4 regions of the Embleya australiensis genome follow, and region 2 is predicted to be linked to each of the others. Evidence: riboswitches for the same ligand, from Rfam matches in the RefSeq annotation. Region 2 holds a riboswitch; each other region holds the start of a gene.
What was found. Region 2 has a riboswitch for cyclic di-AMP ahead of ACMXN5_RS05760 (transglycosylase family protein). Riboswitches for the same ligand answer to the same signal wherever they lie in the genome.
Positions count from the first base shown of each region.

Region 1 (5,745 bases), 2.7 Mb from region 2:
CCGGACTCGTCGCCGTTCGACGACACGGTCCGGGTCCCTACCCGTCGAGCAGGCCGCGCATTGTTTCGGCTGCCCGGGCGGCTGCGTCGGCACAACAATTGTTGAACAACACGTGTATCCGGTCGACGGTTTCGGCCAGCATGCGCACTCGGGGCACCCACTCGGCCAGTTCCGCGCTCGTATAGGTGTGGCGGAACCGTTCTTCCTTCGAGCCGCTTCCCCAGGCCCGGTTGCGGCCGTGGAAACGAACCACCGCCAGTTCGGACGTGGTGGCCACGGCAACCGGGGGGATGGACGTGGGCAGCGACTGCGCCGTGTCGACCGCCACCGCGGCGACACCGAGGCGTTCGAGGAGAGCCGTCGTCGCGGCGCGATGTTCGTCCTGCCACCAGAGCGGATGCCGGAACTCGACGGCGAGCGGCCACCCTTGGGCCCGCTCGACGCAGTCGCGAAGGAAGCGTGTGGCGGCCACACCAGGCGCCAAGGACGGCGGGAACTGAAAGAGCAACGTGCCGAGACGTCCTGCCTCGCGCAACGGCAGCAGCGCCCCGCTGAACCGTTGCCAGACCTCGTCCGACAAACGATCGTCGACAGCACCCGGGCGCACCCGTGGCGGCAGCAGGGACCGCAGCTCCGCCGGCAGCGAACCCGGCCTGGTGGGATGCCCGGTGAGCAGCGAGAACGCCTTGACGTCGAAGGTGAATCCGTCAGGCGTACGGTCCACCCACAGCAGACTGTTGCGGGTGCTGGGCAACGCGTAGTAGGTCGCGTCCACCTCGACCACCGGGAACTGCCGTGCGTAGTACCGAAGTCGGTGTTCCGCGTCCCGGCATTCGGCCGGATACCAACCACTGGAGACCAAGGCGGAGTCGGTCCACGAACAAGTGCCCACCGATATACGACCCATGGTCCACACGCCTACCCCGGTTCCCGGAACCTTCGCCAAGGCAAGGCAAGGCAGGGCAGGGCAGGGCAGGGCAGGGCAACCCGAGATCCCGCGTGCCCCGAAGCACCGGCGGCAACGACGACGGCGATCGGTCCGGGAGTTGGGTGCCGCGCTTCCCTGGACCGATCGCCGTGAACGCGCGCGTGCTCGCGCGCGGTCGTTCGGTCTAGCCCGGGCGGACGGCCGCGTAGAACGGCATGGAGTCCAGAGGGGCCTCGGTTACGTTCTTGCCGGGGCGGGGGGCGTGGATGATCTTGCCGTTGCCGATGTACATGCCCACGTGCGAGTTGTCCGAGAAGTAGAACACCAGGTCGCCCGGCTTGAGCGCGTCCTTGGAGATCCGCGGGCCGTCGTTGACCTGGGTCCACGTGGTGCGGCTGAGCGAGACGTTGGCCGCTCGCCACGAGGCCTGGGTCAGGCCCGAGCAGTCGTACGAGTCGGGGCCCACGCCTCGCGGCGCGTACGGCTTGCCGATCTGGGCGCGCGCGAACGCGATCGCGGCCGCCGCCCGGCCGGACACGGGGACGTCCTTGCCCGTCGTCGGCGGCGGGTCCGTCTTGTCGCGCGAGCTGCGGTCGGTCTCGGTGCGCGAACCGGCGTCGTTCTTGTGCTCGTTCGAGTCGAGGACTTCCTTCTGCTGCTGCGCGGTGAGCGTGTTCAGCAGGCGCTGCGCCTCGGTGAGCTTGTTCTGGATCTCGCCCTTGTGCCGGTTCAGCTCGGTGCGCAGCTTCTCCAGTTCCGCGAGCTGCGAGGAGGCCTCGGTGCGGTCCTGCTGGAGAACTCGGGCCTGCGCCGCGATCTGCTTCAGCTTCGCGGCCTGCTGGCCGTCGAGCTGGGACAACATCTGCGACTTCTGCAGGTAACCCTCGGGGTCGCCGCTGAGCGCGAGCGAGAGGGACGGCGGGAGGCCGCCGCTGCGGTACTGGTTGGCCGCCAGGACACCGATCTGGTCGCGCAGCGTGTTGAGCGCGGCCTGTTCCTCGGTGATCCGGGCCTGGGTCTGGTTCGCGGTGCCCTGCTGCTTGGTGATCTGCTCGTCGACGCCGTTGGCGGCTTCGGTGGCCTTGATCGCCTCGCTGTGCAGCTGGTTGACGCGGTCCTTGGTCTGCTGGAACGACTGCGCGGGGTCCGCGCTCGCGGTGCCGGCGAAGGTCATCACACCGGTCATCGTCGCGGCGGCCGTGACCACGGTCGCGGCGGTACGCATGGCGGTGCGGGGCTTGGGCTTGCGGTGCTGCCCGGATCGACGCTGGGACGCCACTGGCGGCGGTCTCCTTCCTCGGCCGCCTACCGGGTTAGCTGACGGGTTCGGGCGGAAGAAGGCGCCCTACGGTGCCGAAGCACCGATTCACCCCAGGGACTGCGAGGGTCCCCGGTTCCGGCTTCATGTCGCGGCGACCGTGGTTGCCCACCGTCACCGAAACCCGTCACCGAATTCGGCGGAGGCGAACGTGTCGACCGGGTGGCCGACGTGGAGCCGCTCGCCTATCGCAGAACGATAGTCACAGGCGTGTCACGACCCTCACTCCGAGTCTCTACATTACCAAATCTTTGCCAAGAGTTCCGTTTCACCGGTCGTCGTATCACAGGAAAAGCACTCGGAATCCCGAAAGTCGATCTTGGGCTGATTTGGCAACGATTGGCGGCAAGGATCCGCCGTCCGACCTCCACAAACGTCGTCGCATCCGCGAAATGGGCCGACCGCGGGGATACCACCTCCGAGGCTCCGCTGTTTCGCCCGGCTTGCCCGTCCTTTTCGAACCGGACATTCACCGGTCCGGCCGAGCCGAGGCGAATACGCGACATCGAGCGACACCGAACAGGTGTGGGCAGACCCCGAACCCGGATTCGAAAATCGCCCCCGGGCCGGCGCCGCGCCCACTACCCCGGCCTACCCCGGCCTACCCCGACACCGACCGCCCCGCCGCCACCGCCAGGTCGCCTTCCGCTCCCGCACGCGCGTCGTACTCCGCCCGCGCCTCGGCGATGCGTTCCTGATGTTCCTCGGTCCAGGTGACCAGCGAACGGATCGTCGTGTGCAGCGTGGTCCCCATCGGGGTGAGCGCGTAGTCCACCCGAGGCGGCACGACCGGATACACCGTGCGGCGCACCAGGCCGTCGCGTTCGAGCTGGCGCAGCGTCACGGTGAGCATGCGCTGGCTGATCCCGTCGATCTCCCGCCGCAACTCGGTGAAGCGCAACGTACGGCTCTCCAGGATCGCGATCACCAGAAGCGACCACTTGTCCGCGACCCGGTCGAGGATCTGCCGGACCTCGCACCCCTCGCGCACGTCCCACTGGAGGGCGTCGTAGTCCTCCTGGTTACTCGGGCAGGGGGTCGGTTCCTTCGAAGTGCCTTCTTCCATGGAAGTCGATGCTGCCGAAGGATGGGGTCGGTTACAAGAGGGAACCGGGTTCGTCCGAAGAACCGACCCCCGGCACCCCGATCCCACCGCGATCCCACCCACCCGCGTCCCGAGGGGCTGTCGCATGTCCACATCCACGTCCGCACCCGGCAGCGCCGCCGAATCCGCCCCCGAATCCACCCCCGGCGACGCCCCCGCCGGCCGAATGAGCCCCCGCGCCTGGGGCATGCTGCTCGTCCTCTGCGGCGCGATCTTCCTCGAGGGCATCGACATCGCGATGCTCAACGTCGCGCTGCCCACCATCCGCGAGGACCTGGGCATGTCCACTGGTGGCGTGAGCTGGGTGATGAGCGCGTACGTGCTCGCCTACGCCGGCTTCATGCTCCTCGGCGGCCGCACCGCCGATCTGCTCGGCCGGCGGCGGATGTTCCTCCTGTGGCTGACCGTCTTCCTGGTCTTCTCCGGCCTGGGCGGATTCGCCACCGAGGGCTGGATGCTGATCGTGGCCCGCTTCGTGACCGGCGCCTCGGCCGCCTTCATGACCCCCGCCGGGCTGTCCATCATCACCACCGGCTTCCCGGAGGGGCCGCAGCGCAACCGGGCACTGCTCTTCTACGCGGGCACCGCCGCGGGCGGCTTCTCGCTCGGCCTGGTGATCGGCGGACTGCTGACCGCGATCGATTGGCGGTTGGTGTTCTTCGTACCGGTCGCGCTCGCCGCGGTGATCCTGGCGGCGGCGTCGGCGCTGATCCCCCGGGACGAGCGGCCCGAGGCCGGCGGGGGCTTCGACCTCGTCGGCGCGATCAGCGTGACCGGCTCGATGTTGCTGCTGGTCTACGGCGTGGTCCGGCTCGAACACCCCGCCGACGGCCCGGGCCGGACGATCGTGGTCTTCGCGGGCGGGGTCGCCCTCCTGCTCGCCTTCGTGGCCATCGAACGACGCGCGGCGAATCCGCTGGTACGCCTCGGCATCCTGCGCTCGGGCGCGCTGGTCCGGGCGAACCTGGGCGCGATGTTGTTCGCCGGCTCGTTCTTCGGGTTCCAGTTCATCGCGGTCTTCTACCTCCAGGAGATCCGCGGCTGGTCGACCCTGGAGACCAGTTTCGCGCTGCTCGCGGTCGGGGCCGACGCGGTACTCGCGCCGACGCTGACACCGCGACTGGTGGAGCGCTTCGGGAACCTGCGGGTGATCCTCGGCGGGATGGTGGCGGCCGCCGCGGCGTACGCGCTGTTCCTGTCGATCGACGGCGACACCTCCTACATGGCGATGTTCCCGACGATGCTGCTGCTCGGTCTGGCCTTCGCGCTGGCGTACGGCCCGCTCACCATCGCCGCGACCGACGGCATCGACGAGGACGAACAGGGCCTGGCCGGCGGACTCCTGTACACCGCCTTCCAGTTCGGCGCGGCGCTGGGCCTGTCGACGGTCACCGCGGTCCTGGCCGGTGTGGGCGGCTCCGAGTTGAACGGCTTCCGCACGGCGCTGATCGTGCCGCTGGTCGGGGTGGCGCTGGGCGCGGCGGTGACCGCGTTCGGCCTGCGCGGGCGCCGGGCGGCGGCCTAGCCGAGTCGCCCCACAGCCGACGAAGCCGCTCGCCGACGGGCGAGCGGCTTCGTCGTCGCATCGGGACTCAGGCCCCGCTCGAGCCCGCCCCCGAACCGGTACCGGCCGCCACCGTCGCGGCGGAGCCCTGCGCCGGCACCCCACCCGACGTTCCCGGACCCGACGCCAGAACGGCCGTACTCCCGTGCGGCTTCGCCCGCCGCACGCCGATCGTCAGCACCGTGATCACGGCGGCCGCGAACATGCCCACCCCCGCGATCGTCATGCAGACGTGCATCGCGTCCACGAAGCTGTCGCCGATCGCGCCGAGCGCCCTGCCCGTGGGCTCGGGAGCCAGACCCAGGTGGCCGGCCGCCGACAACCCCTCGTCCGACACGGCCGCGCGCACGTGTTCGCGGTCGGCGTCGGCCAGCCCGGAGTCGGCCAGGTGGCCCGGCAGGCCCGCGCTGATCCGGCTGGTCAGGACCGCGCCCAGGACCGCCGGGCCGAGCGCACCGCCGAGCTGGCGCAGCGTGTTGTTGCCCGCGCTCGCCATGCCGGCCAGGTGGTGCGGGACGCTGCTCACCGCGATCGAGGTGATCGGCGTCATGACGAAGGCGAAGCCGATACCGATCACCATCAACGGGGCGATCAGCGTGGTGAATCCGGTGTCCTTGTCCAGCGTGTTCAGAGCCAGCATGCCGATCCCGGTGAGCACCAGGCCGCCGGTCAGCAGCAGGCCCGGGGCGATCCGCCCGACCAGCCGGCCGACCACCGGGCCGAACACCACGCCGAGACCGTTGACGAGCAGGAAGCGGTAGGCGATCTCGAGGGCGCTCAGGTGCTGGACGTTGCCGAAGAACAGGCTGAGCGAGAAGACGATCCCGACC
Region 1 is NZ_CP182422.1:4,075,177-4,080,921, reverse strand. Features, by position in the region: gene ACMXN5_RS17615 (DUF72 domain-containing protein) at 38-907, opposite strand; gene ACMXN5_RS17610 (C40 family peptidase) at 1,113-2,207, opposite strand; cyclic di-AMP (ydaO/yuaA leader) riboswitch at 2,216-2,353, opposite strand; gene ACMXN5_RS17605 (winged helix-turn-helix transcriptional regulator) at 2,848-3,312, opposite strand; gene ACMXN5_RS17600 (MFS transporter) at 3,518-4,876, shown strand; gene ACMXN5_RS17595 (MFS transporter) at 4,944-5,745, opposite strand, start outside.
Region 1: it holds a riboswitch for cyclic di-AMP, as region 2 does, so the genes downstream of both, ACMXN5_RS17610 (C40 family peptidase) here and ACMXN5_RS05760 (transglycosylase family protein) in region 2, are expected to answer to the same signal.

Region 2 (5,745 bases):
CTGGTCGGCCAGGTCGGTCGGCACCGCGAGCACTCGACGGCCCGTCAGCTCCCGGATCTCGTCCGCGAGTTCGCGCAGCGGTTCGGGGCGGCGGGCGGCCAGCACGAGGTCCGCGCCGTCGCGGGCCAGCGCCAATGCCGACGCGCGCCCGATGCCCGCTCCGGCTCCCGCGACGATTGCGACCCGTGCGTCCGGTTCCTCCGCCATCGACACCCCTTTCACGTGCACGAAATCCGCGACTCGCCACCCGTCCTATCGCACGGTGCTTTGCATTGCCATGATCATCCGGTTGGGTTACTGTGCGCGGCCGTTCGCCGCCGAAGCGTCAACCCGGCAAGCCGTACCGACACCACCGGAGGCACCGATGCCCACCGTCGTACTGATCGGAACGCTGGACACCAAGGGGTCCGAATACGCGTGGCTGGCCTACCGGCTGCGGGCCAGAGGCGCCGAGGTCCTGCTGATGAACGTCGGCGTCCTGGGCGACTCGCTGGCCCAGGCCGATGTCCAGGCGGGCGAGGTCGCGGCCGCGGCCGGCACCGATCTGGAGGACCTGCGCACTCGCGCCGACCGGGGCGCGGCGACCACCGCGATGGCCGAGGGCGCGGCCTCGATCCTGCGCGAACTCTTCGAGCAGGGACGGGTGGACGGGGTGCTCGCGATGGGCGGCTCGGGCGGCTCGGCGATCGCGTCCCACGCGATGCGCGCGCTGCCGGTGGGCGTGCCCAAGCTGCTGGTGTCCACGATGGCGGCGGGCGACGTGTCGCCGTACGTCGGCGCGGTGGACGTGACGATGATGTACAGCGTCGTGGACATCGCCGGGATCAACCGGCTCTCCGAACGCATCCTGGGCAACGCGGCGGACGCGATCGCGGGCATGGCCGGCGGCTACGCCGAGGATCGCGCGGCGGTCGCCGGGGTGACCGGCGAGGGCCGACCGCTGGTGGCCGCGACCCAGTTCGGAGTGACCACGCCGGCGGTGGACGCGGCGCGCGAGCGGCTCAACGAACTGGGCTACGAGGTACTGGTGTTCCACGCCACCGGGGCCGGCGGCCGGTCGATGGAGAACCTGGCAGAGGGCGGCTTCCTGGCCGGGGTCCTCGATCTGACCACCACCGAGTTGGCCGACGACCTGGTCGGCGGGGTGCTCAGCGCGGGGCCGCAACGGCTGACCGCGGCCGGGCGGATGGGATTGCCGCAGGTGGTCAGCGTGGGCGCGCTGGACATGGTGAACTTCGGCCCCCGCGACACCGTTCCGCCGCGTTTCGAGGACCGGCTGTTGTACGTGCACAACCCGACCGTGACGCTGATGCGCACCACACCGGCCGAAAACGCCGAACTGGGACGGCGGATCGCGGCCAAACTGCTCGACGCGACCGGGCCCACCGCGCTGTACCTGCCGCTGCGCGGAGTCTCGGCGATCGACGTCGAGGGCGGACCCTTCTACGATTCCGACGCCGATACGGCGTTGTTCGACGCGTTGCGCGCCGGCCTCGACGGGACCGCCGTCGAGGTGCGCGAGGTCGCGACGGACATCAACGATCCGGCGTTCGCCAAGGCGGCGGCGGATCGATTGCACGAGTTGATCACGAAGGGACACGTGGACTGAGATGAACGGACGCGAGGCGCGGGGCCGACTGCGCACGACGGTCGAGCAGGGCGGCGTCGTGATCGGCGCGGGCGCGGGCACCGGATTGTCCGCCAAGTGCGCCGAGGCCGGGGGTGTGGACCTGATCATCATCTACAACTCGGGCCGCTATCGCATGGCCGGCCGGGGTTCGTTGGCGGGACTGCTGCCGTACGGCGACGCCAACGCGATCGTGGTGGAGATGGCGGGCGAAGTGCTGCCGGTGGTGCGCAGTACCCCGGTCCTCGCGGGGGTGTGCGGCACCGATCCGTTCCGGATCATGCCGCACTTCCTGGACCAACTCGCGGCCATGGGCTTCGCGGGAGTGCAGAACTTCCCGACGGTCGGCCTGTTCGACGGCGTCTTCCGGCAGAACCTGGAGGAGACCGGGATGGGCTACGACCTGGAGGTGGAGATGATCCGGCTGGCGGCGGAGCGCGGTCTGCTCACGGCGCCGTACGTCTTCGACCCCGAGCAGGCCCGTGCGATGGCGGCGGCCGGCGCCGATGTGCTGGTCCCGCACCTGGGCCTGACCACCAAGGGCAGCATCGGCGCGACCACCGCGGTCACCCTCGACCAGGCGGTGGAGCGGGTGCAGGAGATGCGCGACGCGGCGGCGGAGGTCGATCCCGACGTGCTGGTGCTGTGCCACGGCGGGCCGATCGCCGAACCCGAGGACGCGGCGTACGTCCTGGCCCACACCACCGGCGTGGTCGGCTTCTTCGGCGCCTCCAGCATGGAGCGTCTGCCGACCGAGGTGGCCATCACCGAGCAGGCACGGGCGTTCAAGAGCATCACCCCGAGTGGGGACGCCGCCACGACGGGCGACACCCCGGCACATCCGTAACGACCGCGCCCGGCAGCAGCCGCGTGGCGCAAGCGCACGTCCGTCCGTCCGACCACCACGAGCGTGAGGACCCGGCATGTACAAGTTGACCGTGCTCTACGGCCACCCCGACGACCCCGCGGCGTTCGACTCCTATTACTGGGACAAGCACGTCCCGCTGGCCCGCACCATGCCGGGGCTGACCGGCTGGACCATCGGCAAGTGCGAACCGGATCCGTCCGGCGCGAAGCCGCCCTATTACCTGGTGGTCGCGCTGTACGCGCCTTCGCGCGCGGAACTCGAGGCGGTGCTGGATTCGCCCGAGGGGCGGGCCACGGTGGCCGATGTGCCCAATTTCGCGACCGGTGGCGCGACGTTCCTCTGGGACGAGGAGCGGGTAGTGGTTCCGGTAGAGCTGCCCGCGACGGAATAGCCCGTCGCTGACGCACGCGTGACCGCGTGGCCGCGCACCGTGTACGCCGGCGCCGTGACCTGCAAGGACGGCGACAAATCGGGCAAATAGGTGTTATTCCCCCTTATGGGGGACGTCACAAACCGCCCGAAATGTTTGCCAACCCGGCGAACCGGTGCGTAGCTTCGTGGTTGTTCGCACAAGCGGACTCCCCGGGCGGTACGCCGAATCCTGCCGCCGCCCGAGGGAAGCAGTCGATATCGACTGGCGGCAGGAGCGGGGGAACCAAGTGAGCCGACATCGGCACTGCCGATGCCTGGGGTGAAGCCATGCCTGTGACAGGCGAGGCCGGGCCAATCGTCCGAACCCGACAGCTAACTTCGTAGGCGCCCGACGAGGTAATCAATGACCTTCCGTGCCATCACCGCTCCGGTTCGTTCGCTCTCTCGTGGCCGTCGCGCCGGCATCGCCGTCGCCGCAGGTGCGGGTCTCGTCCTTCCCCTCGTGGGCATGGCGGGCAGCGCGAACGCCGCGACTTCGTCCACCTGGGACGCGGTCGCCCAGTGCGAGAGCACCGGCAACTGGAGCATCAACACGGGCAACGGCTTCTCCGGCGGTCTGCAGTTCACCCCGAGCACCTGGAACGCGTTCGGCGGCAGCCAGTACGCGGCCAGCGCCGCGCAGGCCTCCAAGGCGCAGCAGATCGCCGTCGCCGAGCGGGTCCTGGCGAGCCAGGGCCCCGGCGCCTGGCCGGTCTGCTCCGTCAAGGCCGGCCTGGGCAAGGGCGGCGACGCCAACGCCACGGCCGAGTCCTCGACCACCGGCAAGACCAAGTCCTCGGTCGAGCCGAAGGCCGAGCCCAAGTCCGAGGCCAAGCCCGCGACCGGCAACGCGCCGAAGCTCAACGTGCAGCCCAAGCAGGACGTCGCCAAGCAGGACGCGCCGAAGTCGGCCGCGACCGAGCGGGCGTCGGGCTCCGGGACCTACACCGTCAAGTCCGGTGACACGCTGTCCGCGATCGCGGCCAAGTTCGGTGTCAAGGGCGGCTACAAGGCCCTGCACACGGCCAACGCCGGCGTCATCGGCGACAACCCGAACGTGATCGCGGTGGGCACCAAGCTCGCCGTCTGATCCCCCCTCACCACGTGGGCCCCGCCGAACACTTCGGCGGGGCCCACGTGTGCGCCGATCGCCCCTTCGCCGGCGCCCCGATCGTCTCCGCCGCACTGCGGCCGGTCGCTCGTGCCTACCGGACGCGAGTAGGCCGAACGGCCCGGTCAGCTCTGCTCGGTGCGCAAAAGCCGCAGGAACGCCTTGATGCCGGAGATGACTTCCTGGTTGTCCGTCAACTGGCTGATGGTGTCCTCGAAGCGGCGGCCGAGGGCGTCCACCTTGCGGTCCGCCTCCTGGAAGCGCCTCGTCGTGTCGGCCGCCCCGAAGACCGTCGTCTCCTTGAGTTGCTCGATGCTCTCCAGCAACTCCTTGGTGCGGGTCTCCAGGCCCTCGACCTTGGCCTTGAGCGCCGTGACGTCCTGGCTGACCGCGAGCACGTCGTCGCGGGGGTGGGTCACCTCGCGCAGCATGGTGCGCAGCCGCTGGGACAGGTGCTCCGCATACGCCTGACCGGGTCGGAACAGGGTGCTGAGCAGGTAGAACCCGGCGAACCAGTAGCCCACCACGCCACCGGAGATCCAGGTGATCAGCGCGATCACCGCGGCGGAGAGCACGTGTGCGCCGATCGCGCCGTAGAGCAGTCGGCGGGCCATCCGCCGGGCCTCGACGTCATGCCCCTCGGGAACCGCCAGGCCCCGCTCCCGGCTGATCGCGATCTCCGTGATCACCCGCTGGGCCCGGAAGTACAGGTTCCACGGCGCGGTCAGCACCAGGATCAGCCAGAACAGACACACCGCCCCCGCCCCGAGCGAGAGCAGATCCGCCAATGACGTGTCCTCGACGAAATACAGCACGATGCCCAACGCCGTCGTGCCGACGAACAGCAGAACCGCAAGCAGCCTGGTCGCACCCACCCGAATCGCACTCCCACCCCACCCGGTGCCCGGCCCACCCGAGCACGCTGCTCGGACTGTAGAGCACGAAGATCGGCGTGGTCGGGTTCAGCCGTCGGCAACCGATCCGTCGCAGTCGGGAATCCACGAACCATGGATTCCGGCCGGTACCCGGCGCGGCAGTTCGACGACCGCGATCGGCGGCGCGGTGATCCTGCGCGCGTCCAGCACCAGCAACTCCGAGGCGTTCCGGGCGAGATCACCGACCACGGTGAGCAGGTAGCCGTCGTCCTCGGCGGTGCCGCCCTCGGCCGGCACGAACACCGCCTCGCCGGGCATGCGGTCACGCCCCTGCCCGGCGATCCACCGCTCCCCGCTCACCCGGTCGTACTTGACGATCGCGTACTCGCGCAGCCCCGCCCCGGGAAAGGCCGACACGTAGCCGAATCGGTGCGGCCGGCCCACCGCACGGGCATCGATCGTGGGGAACTCGACGACCAGCGAGTCCAGTTCCTGCTCGCCCGCGATTCCCGAGGCCGGGTCCAGGATCCATCGGTGCGAGATCGCGCCGACCACGGGTGGTTCGGGGTAGCCGGGTGCGCCCACCCACCACCGCCAACTCGTCTCCCACGCGGCGCGATCGAACCTCGGCGCCTCCAGCACGATCCGCCCGCGCGCGTCCTCGTACGCGTTGGCCACATGCAGCACCATCCCCGGCGACACCTCGAACCAGGTCGGTACGGCCGGGCCGGTGCGCGGCATCACGCCGATCCGGGGCGCGTAGGACTCGCTCCAGCGGTAGGGCACACCGGAGGACTCGGCCGGGTTGAACACCACCGGCAGGTCGAGCCAGACCACATGACGTCGCGTCAGG
Region 2 is NZ_CP182422.1:1,404,360-1,410,104, reverse strand. Features, by position in the region: gene ACMXN5_RS05780 (SDR family NAD(P)-dependent oxidoreductase) at 1-207, opposite strand, end outside; gene ACMXN5_RS05775 (Tm-1-like ATP-binding domain-containing protein) at 365-1,609, shown strand; gene ACMXN5_RS05770 (phosphoenolpyruvate hydrolase family protein) at 1,611-2,474, shown strand; gene ACMXN5_RS05765 (EthD family reductase) at 2,551-2,886, shown strand; cyclic di-AMP (ydaO/yuaA leader) riboswitch at 3,108-3,270, shown strand; gene ACMXN5_RS05760 (transglycosylase family protein) at 3,376-3,996, shown strand; gene ACMXN5_RS05755 (hypothetical protein) at 4,143-4,892, opposite strand; gene ACMXN5_RS05750 (carotenoid oxygenase family protein) at 4,980-5,745, opposite strand, start outside.

Region 3 (5,745 bases), on a different replicon from region 2:
ACGGCCATCCGCTGTTGCAGACCTGCACGTTGAACAACAACCTGTGCGACGTGGTGGACGACCCGATGCGGTTCGCGCCAGCGGCGGTGGAACGGTTGGCGGACCCGACCCGGACCGCGCGCGAGGAGATGGTGGACCGGCATCCGTGGGTGTATCCGGTGATGGTCCGGGAGATGCGGCGCGAGGGCCGGGTGGTGGCCGACCCGCCGGCCGACACGACCACGCTGATCGCCGACCCGACGGACTACCTGTACGCGGTGATCCGCAAGACCACGTCGGAGCCGCCGGCGGGCGCGGCCGGGTGGAACGGTGTCGCGCTGGGTGTGCGGGTCAAGGGCGACCCGACGCTGTACCGCTCGGATCGCGGGCGGGTGGACTGGTCGTTGCAGCGCGACGATCCGGCGGCGACGACGGTACGGCTGCCGCACGGGACGCAGGCGTCGGACATCGTCGAGGTGGTGGCGATCCGTACCGTCGCGGGCGTCGACCCGGGCAGCACGATCACGGTGAACGGGATCAACCGGGCGTTCCTGCTCGGTCGGGACGACCGGCCCGGGCGGGCGGTGCCGGTCCACCCGAAGGCGGTGACGCTGACCGCGGCGGCGCCGGAGGCGGTGTTGTACCGCCGGTGATCCCGATCCCGGGCCGGATCGGCCGGCGGCGCCGGATCGCCGGATCGCCGGGTCCCGGGAACACCGGGTTCCGGCCGGGCTTGATGAGGTGTTCTCAAGCCGCGGCCGGACGCCGGTGCCGCGCTCCGCGACGGGCGCGGCACCGGGAACCTCCGGGCGCCGGACGGGATTCGATCCCGTCCGGCGCCCGGCGCGTACCTGTCGTGGGTGCGTTCTGCTCGGCGGACCGGGTGCGAAGTGGTGGTTGAGGGTGCGCCGTTGCGGTTCCGGTGGCGCGATTCGCCGCTTCTTCGCTTCTTCTTCGTCTGGGCGCCACGAGTCGCCTCCCCGCGCATCATGTGGTGCGGGACAGGGTGTGGGCGTCGACGATCGAGGGTCGTCGAACGGAGCGAGAAGGAGACGTCCATGTCCGGATGGAAGACCGTCACGGCCGCGATCCTGGCCGGGGCGGCGGTCGTTGCCGCGCCGGGAGTGGCCGCCGCGGCGGACCGCCACGGAAATCACCACAGGACCTTCGACCTACAGGCGCACCGCGGCGGTCTGGGCCTGACCGTGGAGAGCACCATCGCGTCCTTCGCCAAGGGCCTGGACCTGGGGGTCTCCACCCTCGAACTGGACGTCCAGATCACCGAGGACGGCCGGGCCGTGGTCACCCACGACCGCAAGGTCGACGGCCGCAAGTGTGCCGACACCGGACCCGTGCGGGCCGGTGACCCGGAGTTCCCCTACGTCGGGAAGTACGTCAACACGCTCACCCTCGACCAGGTCCGTACCCTCGACTGCGGGTCACGGCAGTTCCCGGGCTTCCCCGGCCAGACCACCTCGCCCGGCGCCCGAATGCCGCTGCTCACCGAGGTGTTCGACCTGGTCAACCGGCGGCACGCACGCGGCGTGAAGCTCAACGTGGAGACCAAGGTCGAGGCGGGCGCGCCGAACGAGACGGCGCCGCGCGAGCAGTTCGTGCAGACGGTGGCGCGCGAGGTGCGCCGGGCCGGGCTGTTGCGCCAGGTCACCATCCAAAGCTTCGACTGGGGCTCGCTGATGAGGATGCGTCAGGTCGAACCCCGGCTGCCGCTGGTCGCGTTGACCAACTACGACTTCCTCCAAGTCGGCAAGCCCGGCGCCTCGCCCTGGCTGGGCGGTCTGGACATCGACGACTTCGGCGGCGACCCGCTGCGGGCGATCGAGTCGTTCGGCGCGACCTCGTTCTCCCCGGTGCACGGCTTCCCGCAGGACGGCAAGGTGGGCGATCCGAACTACCGTCCCTACGTGACGCGGGCGATGGTCGACGAGGCACACCGACTGGGCATCAAGGTGGTGCCGTGGACGATCGACGACCCGGCCACCATGGCGAAGCTGATGGACGACGGCGTGGACGGGCTGATCACCGATTATCCGGACCGGTTGCGGGAGTTGATGGCGGCGCGGGGGCTGCCGCTGCCGAAGCGCTACCCCGCGCGGGGCTGACGCCGGGGAAGCGCCGCTCGCTCGGTGCGTGGCGGATACGGCCGCTTCGGCGGACGGTGCCCATCCGGCCGGCACCGTCCGCGCGGCGGGCATGGAACAGGGCCGGGCCCGTCGACGCGTGGTCGACGGGCCCGGCCCTGGAACTTCCCGGTTGTGCTCGGATCAGAGGTTGACGCCGTGCGCGCGCAGGTAGGTGACGGGGTTGATGCCGCTGCCGTAGTTCGGGGTGGTGCGGATCTCGAAGTGCAGGTGCGGGCCGGTCACGTTGCCGGTCGCGCCCGAGAGGCCGATCTGCTGACCGGTGCTCACCGTCTGGCCGGCGCGGACGCCGATGCTGGACAGGTGGGCGTACTGCGAGTACTTGCCGTCCGCGTGCTTGATGACGACCTCGTTGCCGTAGGCACCACCGTTGCCGGCGCTGACCACGGTGCCCGAGGTGATGGCCTTGACCGAGGTGCCGGTGCCGACCACGAAGTCCTGGCCGGTGTGGCTGCCGCTGGACCACATGGAGCCACCGGTGCCGAACGCGGTTCCCAGCGCGCCGTTCACCGGAGCGACGTAGCCGGAGGAGTTGACGGCGGTGCTGCCGGCCTTGGCCGAGGAGTCCTTGGCCACAACGGGGGCCTTCTCCTTGGTCACGGGCTTCGGCGCGACCTTGACCGACACGGAGGGCTTGGCCTCGGTCTTGGTCTCGACCTGGGCCTCGGTCTTGGTCTCGACCTTGGCCTCGGTCTTCGTGGCGGCCGCGGCCTTGCCGGAGAGCGAGAGCTTCTGGCCGACCAGGATCAGGTTCGGGTTGCCGCCGATGACGGACTTGTTGTCGGCGTACAGCTTGTGCCAGCCGCCCTCGACGTCCTTGGCCGCGGCGATCTTGGACAGGGTGTCGCCCTTGACCACGGAGTAGGTGGTGGTCGTGGCCGTGGTCTCGGCGGCCGGGACGACCTCGATCTTCGGGGCCTTCGGGGCCGGCGCGGACTCGACCGGCTTCTCGGCGACCTTCGGGGCGACCTTGACGGTGGCCTTGGTCGAGCCCGACTTGGCGTTGGGGGAGACGGCCGGAGCGGCGCCGCCACGGGTCAGGCCCGCGGGGCCCGAGGTGTTCGGCCACGCGCCGGGGCCCTGTACGGCGAGGACCTTCTCCGCGATGGCGATCTGCTGGTCCTTGGTGGCCAGGTCCGCACGCGGGGCGTACTGCTGACCGCCGAACTCGTTCCAGGTGCTCTGCGTGAACTGCAGGCCACCGTAGAAACCGTTGCCGGTGTTGATGTGCCAGTTGCCCGAGCTCTCGCCCATGGCGACCTTGTCCCAGACGGAGACCGGGGCGGCGGTGGCGGAGGTGGCGAAGCCGGTGATCAGCGGGGCGGCGACGATGGCGCCGGCCATGCCGAGGGTGAGCGCGAGGCGCGCGTTCTTGGGCTTGCGGGCAGGGGTGATGAACGACTGCACGAAGATTTTTCCTTCTCCCACGCCTACGAAGTGAGCTGTCGGATTCGGGCTGGAGAGTCTCGCCCGGCCGGCGTCGACTCCTCGGGTATCGAGGAGGCGGGCACGGCTTCACCCCAAGCCGTCGTTATCGAACGTCCGCGACATGCGGACGCCCGGGACGGCATTCCACTTGGTTCCCCCGCTCCTGCCTTTCGGGTTTCGTACCGTGGCCTCTCCGGCGGCAGGATTCGGCGAACCGGGAGACACATTCCGCCGAACACCGGACCGGTGCGGCGAAGCACCAAGCTACGCATACACCCGACTCGGATCCAAACATCACGTTTCGCCGAAACCGAAGATTCGGGTCGGAAGGGTGGAATTCCGGGACCGAAAGTCCCGAAGCGTCCACGCATTGTGCCCGGGACCTTGAGCGGAGAGTGATGCGGGAATTGCAGGGAGTCAGAATCGTGGAAACTCGGTTCACGGTGCGTGCGAGTTTCTGACAATCGGTACGCGGGATGTGACGTGCGCCACGGGGTTTGTCGAAAACGACAGTCTCGGGACGGTGGAAAACGGGTCGAAATGGGGCTCGACCTGCCCGTTTATGGGAGGCGGCGAGGGCGAAGGGCGTGCGTGTTGTGGTGTGGGCACTCGGCGGGATGGCTCCGTTCGAACCGGGTGGCGCGGTGGAGCGCTTCGGTCTGACCCGCCCCGAATGGGGTGATTTGCCCGTACATGAACTGCGGGTGATCGTGTCGGGCGGCGCCCGCCGGGGTCCTCATCCACTGAGCGTCAGCCGAACCGACTCGGGCAGCGGCTGTCCCGCACCGGCAGCCCGATTCGCGGGCGCGGGTATCGCACCGGGACCGGGCAGGCTTGGCGCCTGGTCCGACCATCCCGATGCCGACCGGATGGGTCCGGCCGCGGCCGGGACGGTGGCGGTACCGGTCGCGCGAGAATCGCGTCTCACGGGCTGACGAGCCCCTGAAGCACCTGGAACGCGACGGCGACCACCAGCGCGTTGTAGAAGTAGGCGATGACGGTGTGAACGAGCACGATCCGCCGCATCCGCACACCGACGACTTCGACATCGCTGGTCGCGAACGACGTGGCGAGCGTGAACGAGAAGTACGCGAAACTCAGGAACGACGGCGTCGTGCCCTCGGGGAACCGAAGGTCGCCGTGCCCGCCGGTGACGTCGATGACGAGGTAGATCTGCGCGAAGCCGACCTGCATCAGCGCCCACGACAGGATCACTCCGAGCGAAGCGGCGACCGTCAGTCCGAGATCACGATGACCGCCGACGACCTGGTCCTTCGCAAGCAGAGCCGTCACCGCCGACACGGCGCCGGTCGTCCCCGCGAGCAGCGGCGCGATCCACGACCACCGGGCCAGAGCGCGCAGCTCCGTGACCGCGCCGGCCTCGACGGGTTGTCCCCGCCAAACGGCCGCGAACCCGCCGGCGATGTAGAGCGACCCGACGACGACCCACACGATCAGCGCCCACCGGGCGGTGCTGCTCAGGAACGCGACACTGGACAGGAAGATCAGTGTCTCTGCGGCCGACCCCGTCCAGCGAAGTCGTGCCCGCGCACGCGGTCCGGCCATGTGCCGATTCTGTCAGTCGGTCGAAGCAGCCGGTGTCAGCGAAACACGGCGCGTCTCGGCGAGGTCGTGGGCCCGTGGTCCTGGCGCCATTCACTCCGAGTTGCTTGTCACTTCGCCGGAGCCTCGGCAGGGCAGGGCAGGGCAGGGCAGGGCAGAGCCGAGCCGGGTGAGTGTGGGTGTCTCGGGTCGGGTACGGCGTATGCGGCTCCCCCCGTGTGGAGTCGCATACGCCGAACTCGGCCCGAGACGCCGGTGTCGGGCCCGTGATGGTCAGGGCGTCCGGGCGCCGCCGTTGGGTGTGGTGAGGAATTCGGCGAGGTGTACCGCGCGTACGCGCGACTTGCGGCGTCGCAGCCCGGTGCGGAGTTGGCGCAGGCAGCCGGGGTTGACCGCGACCACGACGTCGGCGCCACTGGCCTCGATCGCGTCCAGCTTGCGGTCGAGGATGCGGCGGGATTCGATCGGGCGCAGGAGGGAGTAGGTGCCGGCCGCGCCGCAGCAGTCGCCCGCGCCCGGGGTTTCCACGAAGTCGGCCACCGCGGAGAGGACTTCGCGCGGTTCGCGCCATACGCCGAGGCCGTTGCGCAGGTGGCAGGAGTCCTGGAGGGTGACC
Region 3 is NZ_CP182423.1:1,895,964-1,901,708, reverse strand. Features, by position in the region: gene ACMXN5_RS38565 (hypothetical protein) at 1-632, shown strand, start outside; gene ACMXN5_RS38560 (glycerophosphodiester phosphodiesterase family protein) at 1,038-2,099, shown strand; gene ACMXN5_RS38555 (transglycosylase family protein) at 2,262-3,482, opposite strand; cyclic di-AMP (ydaO/yuaA leader) riboswitch at 3,551-3,752, opposite strand; gene ACMXN5_RS38550 (DUF1345 domain-containing protein) at 4,491-5,132, opposite strand; gene ACMXN5_RS38545 ((Fe-S)-binding protein) at 5,403-5,745, opposite strand, start outside.
Region 3: it holds a riboswitch for cyclic di-AMP, as region 2 does, so the genes downstream of both, ACMXN5_RS38555 (transglycosylase family protein) here and ACMXN5_RS05760 (transglycosylase family protein) in region 2, are expected to answer to the same signal.

Region 4 (5,745 bases), on a different replicon from region 2:
CCCGGGAGATGTTGCACCTGGTCACCGGCGCGTGGGTGACCCAGGCGATCGGTGTCGCGGCACGGCTGGGCCTGGCCGACCACCTCGGCGACGGGTCCCGGTCGGTGGCCGAGCTGGCCGAGGCGGCGGGTGCCGAACCGGACCGCCTGGGGCGGCTGATGCGCCTGCTGGCCGGGCACGGGGTGTTGCGGGTCGAGGCGGACGGACACTACCGGCTCACCGAGCGCGGTGCGCTGCTGCGCACCGATCGGGACGGATCGTTGGCCGCGCTGGCGGACCTGTACAGCGGTCTGTTCTTCACGTCGTATCTCGGCCTGGAACACACGGTGCGCACCGGCGAGGACGCGTTCACCCGGGTGCACGGCCGGGAGTCGTTCGAATATTTCGCCGAACACCCGGACGACGCCCGGCTGTTCCGGGAGGCGATGGCGTTCGGCACGATCGTCTTCGACGCGGTGCCGGCCGCCCTGGACCTGCCGCCGGCCGCGACGGTGGTCGATGTCGGGGGCGGCGACGGGGAGTTGCTCCTACGCGTGTTGCGCGAGCATGCGACCGCGCGCGGGGTGCTCTTCGAGCGGGGGCATGTGGTCGACGCCGCCCGGGAGTTGCTCACCGCATCGGCCGCCGAGGACCGGTGCGATCTGGTGGTCGGCGACTTCTTCACCGATCCGCTGCCCGGTGGCGGAGACGTGTACCTGCTGGCCCGGATCCTGCACGACTGGGCGGATGCCGAGTGCCTGGTCGTGTTGCGGGCGCTGGCCCGGGCGATGCCGGTCGACGCACGCCTGGCGATCGTCGAACGGCCGATCGTCGAGGCGGGCGGGTCGGTGTTGCCGCTGCGCTTCGACATCCAGATGATGACCAACGCCCGGGGCCGCGAGCGCACGGTGGCGGAGTATCGCGCGTTGCTGGCCGAGGGCGGCTTCGAACTGCTCGACCTGCGACCGCTGCCGCTGGACATGGCGGTACTCACCGCCCGACCGCGTCTTACGCAGGAGTAGCTACCCGGCGCACGTGCAGGCAGCGGATGTGCGACGGCGCCGTGCCCCCGACCACGGTCGGGGGCACGGCGCCGAGCCACTGCTGTCACAGCTACCGCCACTGCTGTGCGATGCTCACCCGGGCGCCGCCGCGGCCGGGTCGCGCGATCAGTTCGGGCGGGTCGCGCCGGCGATCGGCATGGTGTTGATCGAGGCGATCTCCACCGGCTTGCGCGAGTTGGCGGCGTGCACCATCTTGCCGTCGCCGATGTAGATGCCGACGTGGCTGATGCCCGAGTAGAAGAACACCAGGTCGCCGGGCTGCAGGTTGGCGATCGACACGTGCGGGTCGGCGGCGAACTGGTCGTTGGTCACGCGCGGCAGCGAGATGCCCGCCGCCTTGTACGCGGCCTGGACCAGACCCGAGCAGTCGTACGCGTTCGGGCCGGTGGCGCCGTACACGTACGGCTTGCCGACCTGCGCCTTGGCGAAGGCGACGGCCTGGAGGGCCTTGCTCGACGCGTTCGAGGAACCGCCGGTGGGCGCCTGGTTGCCCTTCGAGCCGCCGGTGGCGGGCTTGGCGGCGGGCTTGGCCGCGACGTCGACCGACGGCTTGCTCGTCGGCTTCGGCGCGGTCTTGCCGGTGACCGTGGTCTTCGGCTGGACCTGGATGCTTGGCTTGGCCGGGGCCTCCGCCTTGGGCTGCGCGGGCGCCGAGCCGGTCAGCCGCAGGGTCTGGCCGATCTCGATCAGGTCCGGGCCGGACAGGAGCACGTCGCGGTTGAGCTGGTACAGGCTCTGCCAGCCGCCGGAGACCTTGTTGGTCAGCGCGAGCTGGGACAGCGTGTCACCGGCCTGGACCAGGTAGCGGGCCTTGTCCGCGGCGGTGGTGGCCGCGGGCGCGGCGACCTCGGCCTGGACCGGGGCACTCTCGACCGCGGCGGTCGGCGTGGCCGACAGCACGGCGGAGGCGCCGGTGGGGGCCTGGTCGGTGGTGGGGACCTGTGCGTGGGCCGCACCGGCGCCGGCGACCGGGATGACGGCTCCCATGCCGGCGATGCCCACCGCCGCGACGAAGCGGCGGACGTTGGCGGGGCGGGCGGCTCGGTGGCGAGCGTTTGCGGACAGCATGAAATGGGGTCCTCTCCTGTCGCCTACGAGGTGAGCTGTCGGATTCGGACTGGAGCAGCCCGGTCGCTTCACGCGACTTCACCCCTAGCCGTCACCGGAACGATCCCGGCCACGGCGATTCACCTGGTTCCCCCGCTCCCGTCGGATTCTTCGCTGTAGACATCCCGCTGCCGGCGACGGGATTCGGCGTACCGGCGGCAGGGTTCACCCGAAAGGTGAATCGGCGAGAAAGGTAGGCAATGCGATGGGGAGATCACAACCGAATCCCAGACATTGTGCGGAGCGTAAAGGCGGAATAAAGGCGACATCTCGGCCGGCTTCGGTCGGAAGCACCCGCGATGACGAGGGCGTATCTCGGAGAGTGGCGTGACGGAGCGGTAACGGAAAATAGTCGAGATCCGTCGCCGGCCACCGAAAATGAATTGCAACCCGAAGTCGGCTATATAATTTATGTCCGTTTTATCCATGCGGGCTACATCACATTCCGGGCATCGGGCCGGCCGCCCCCCCGTGCCTACGCCCCGGCAGAGGGGCTTTCCACCGGACGGACGCGCCGGGGACCGTCACTGGTGCGGTCTCCTGCTCCTGGGTCCGGGTTTCACTCCGGCGCAACCCAGGCCGGATCGACGCGGGGGTAGGGGGCGGAATCAAGCCACATGAACAAAGTGTTCAACACGAATCATGCGACATGATCCATTGACATCGATCCGTGCGTCTCGGCATGCTGTGACCATGTCGTCGACTCCGGACACGCCCGCGACCCCCGAATCCCACGACCCCTTCACCGCGCCCGACCCCGAGCAGGCGCGGGCCCGGCGCGTACACGCCTCCCTGTTCCGGATCGCCGAGCGGCACGCGGCCACCGACGAGCAGCGCGCGCGGCAGGTGCACCCGTACATGCTCGGCCCGCACGAGGCGATCCGGCTGGTGTCGTTCCTGCTCGGCGGTATCGCGCAGCCCGCCGACGGCGAGCCGGCGGTCGACCACGCCGACATCACCGCCGCGCTGAGCCTGATCCCGATGGCCAGGGGCGAGATGGACGACCTGGAGGCGGGGCTGCTCCGAATGGCCCGGGGGCGCGAGATGACCTGGCAGGAGATCGCCTTCGGCCTGGGCCTGGGCACCCCGCAGGCGGCCCGCCAGCGCTACGAGCGCCTGCTCGGCCGCACCACCCCCGAGCCGGAGGACGACCCGGCCGCTCGGGCCTGAACGCGCGCGGGTCGGCTCGCAACACCCACCGGGTCAGCCCGCGAAGACCTCGACCAGGGACCAGATCGCCAGGCCGAGCATGCACACCCCGCCGATCCGCTGCACGGTCTGCAACGGCATGCGCTTGGCGATGAACCGCCCGGCGAGCAGCGCCAGCGCGGACACCGACATCAGCGCCGCGACCGAGCCGATCGCGGTGGACCAGGTGCCGTTGGTGGCGGCCAGGTTGGCGGTGGTGATCTGGGTCAGGTCGCCCCACTCGCTGATGAACACGGCCATGAAGGCGGTCGAGAACACCGCCCGGAATCCGGTGATCCGCGCCCCGCCGCCGTCCGCGTCCTCGTCGTCGGCACCACCGCGCAGCAGCATGAACGCGCCGAAGCCGAACAGCGCGGCGGAGACGAGCTTGACGATCCAACCGGGCAGCAGGCCGAGCAGGCCGCCCGCGCCCACGGCGAGCGCGACGTGCACGGCGAACGCGGTCGAGGTACCGAACCAGACGTAGAGCGGGCGCATGCGCGTGCCCATGGCGAGCGACGCGAACATGGTCTTGTCCGGGAGCTCGGCGAGGAAGATCAGCCCGAAGGCGGTCAGGATCGCCAGGAGGTCGAGGTGCATTCCGGGTGGCTTTCTGCGAGAGCCGGGCCCCGGGTCTTCACGAAGCGCCGCTCGGCGGATTGGAGGACCACTCGGCCCGGCACGACGGGGTGCGTCCGCGAGATTCGCGGACGCGTCGTTGCCTGGCCGAAGGTCTCGCCCACCCGTGATGATCGGGCCCGGCCACCGGGAGCCCGAGGGCTCCAGCATGTCGACGACCGGTTCGCGGGGCTACTCCCCTTCGCTGGCTGCGACCCTACCGCATGCGTACGACCCGCCCGAGCATCGCCGCGCGGGCCCGGGTCCGGCTCACGATGCCAGGCAGCGGGCCAGCGACCAGCGCAGTTGCTCCTCGTCCAGCGGCGTGCCCAGGGTCAACACCTGCAACATCGTGCCGTCCAGGAGCGTGACCGCCGCCGCCGCGGCGGGTGATCCGAACCGATCGGCCAGGGAGCCGCCGATCCCCTCGACCCACGCCCGCGCGAAACCGCGCAGCTCGGGACTGCGCGCCGCGGCCAGATACAACTCGTACTCGACCAGCGCCCGAGGGCGGTCCGCGAGGTATTCGGCGGTGAGCGTGGTGAGCACGCCGGGCACGTCGTCGCTGCCCCGGATCCGCGCCGCCCAGTCGTCCACCATCCGCACCGTCTCCGCCGACGCGTACTCCAGCGCCGCGGCGACCAGGTCGTCGAGCGACGCGAAGTAGTACGTGGTCGCCCCCAGCGGGACCTCGGCCCGCGCCGCGACCAGGCGGTGCGTGGTGTTGCCGACGCCCACCTCGGCGATGGCCTGGACGGCGCCGCGCACGATCCGCAACCGGCGGCCCTCCGGATCCCGGGTCGCGGTCAATGCGCACCACCCAGGTTCAGCACCACCACGCCCGCGATCACCAGGGCCATCCCGAACGCCTTGAGCAGCGTCATCGGCTCGTTCAGGAACACCGCGCCGACCAGGGCGATCGCCACCGTCCCGAGCCCCGACCAGATCGCGTACGCCGTGCCCACCTGCAACTGGCGCAGCGAGAGCGTCAGGAGATAGAAGGCGCCGGCATAGCCGCCCAGGCAGGCCAGCGTCGGCCACAGCCGGGTGAAGCCGTCGGTGCTCTTGAGCAGACTGGTCGCGATCACCTCACACGAGATCGCCAACCCCAGGAACAACCAGGCCATGTGCCCTCCCCACCGAGTTGTACAGATGTACAAGTACAAATGTACTGGAGCGGGGTGTGCGGTCGCCGGCCCCCGGCGGGCCTGGTCGTGGTGGTGGGTAGGCTGCGCCGATGCCCACCGAACGGCCCGAACGGCTCGATCCGCGCCGGTGTGCGACGGCTGCCCGGTTGGGCGCGTGTGCCGTGGCGCTCCCGCCGTCCGTCGGCCGGACCCGGTTGATCGCGGTGGACGGGATCGGCGGCTCGGGCAAGACCACGTTCGCCGACACGCTCACCGCGCACCTGCCCGGCGCGCCCGTGGTGCGGTTGGACGACTTCGCCCGGCCCGGCGACTTCTTCGGCTGGCTGCCGCGGTTGCGCGAGCAGTTGCTGGCGCCGCTGGCCCGGCACGAGCCGGCGCGGTGCGACATCTACGACTGGCCCGCCTATCGGATCGGCGGCTACCGCGAGATACCGGCCGCCCCGGTGGTGATCCTGGAGGGCGTCGGCGCGGCCCGCCGGGAACTCGCTACGGTCACCGCGCTGCGCGTCCTGGTCGACACTCCGGCCGAGGTCGCCGCCGCCCGCACGCTGGAGCGCGACGGGCCCGGACTCGCCTGGTTCTGGCGGTTGTGGCGCACCGCCGAGGCCGCGCACCTGGCCGCCGACCGTCCGTGGGAGCGC
Region 4 is NZ_CP182423.1:2,475,825-2,481,569, forward strand. Features, by position in the region: gene ACMXN5_RS41075 (methyltransferase) at 1-1,001, shown strand, start outside; gene ACMXN5_RS41080 (NlpC/P60 family protein) at 1,149-2,111, opposite strand; cyclic di-AMP (ydaO/yuaA leader) riboswitch at 2,118-2,274, opposite strand; gene ACMXN5_RS41085 (DNA-binding protein) at 2,844-3,320, shown strand; gene ACMXN5_RS41090 (TMEM165/GDT1 family protein) at 3,354-3,938, opposite strand; gene ACMXN5_RS41095 (TetR/AcrR family transcriptional regulator) at 4,227-4,766, opposite strand; gene ACMXN5_RS41100 (DMT family transporter) at 4,763-5,083, opposite strand; gene ACMXN5_RS41105 (uridine kinase family protein) at 5,194-5,745, shown strand, end outside.
Region 4: it holds a riboswitch for cyclic di-AMP, as region 2 does, so the genes downstream of both, ACMXN5_RS41080 (NlpC/P60 family protein) here and ACMXN5_RS05760 (transglycosylase family protein) in region 2, are expected to answer to the same signal.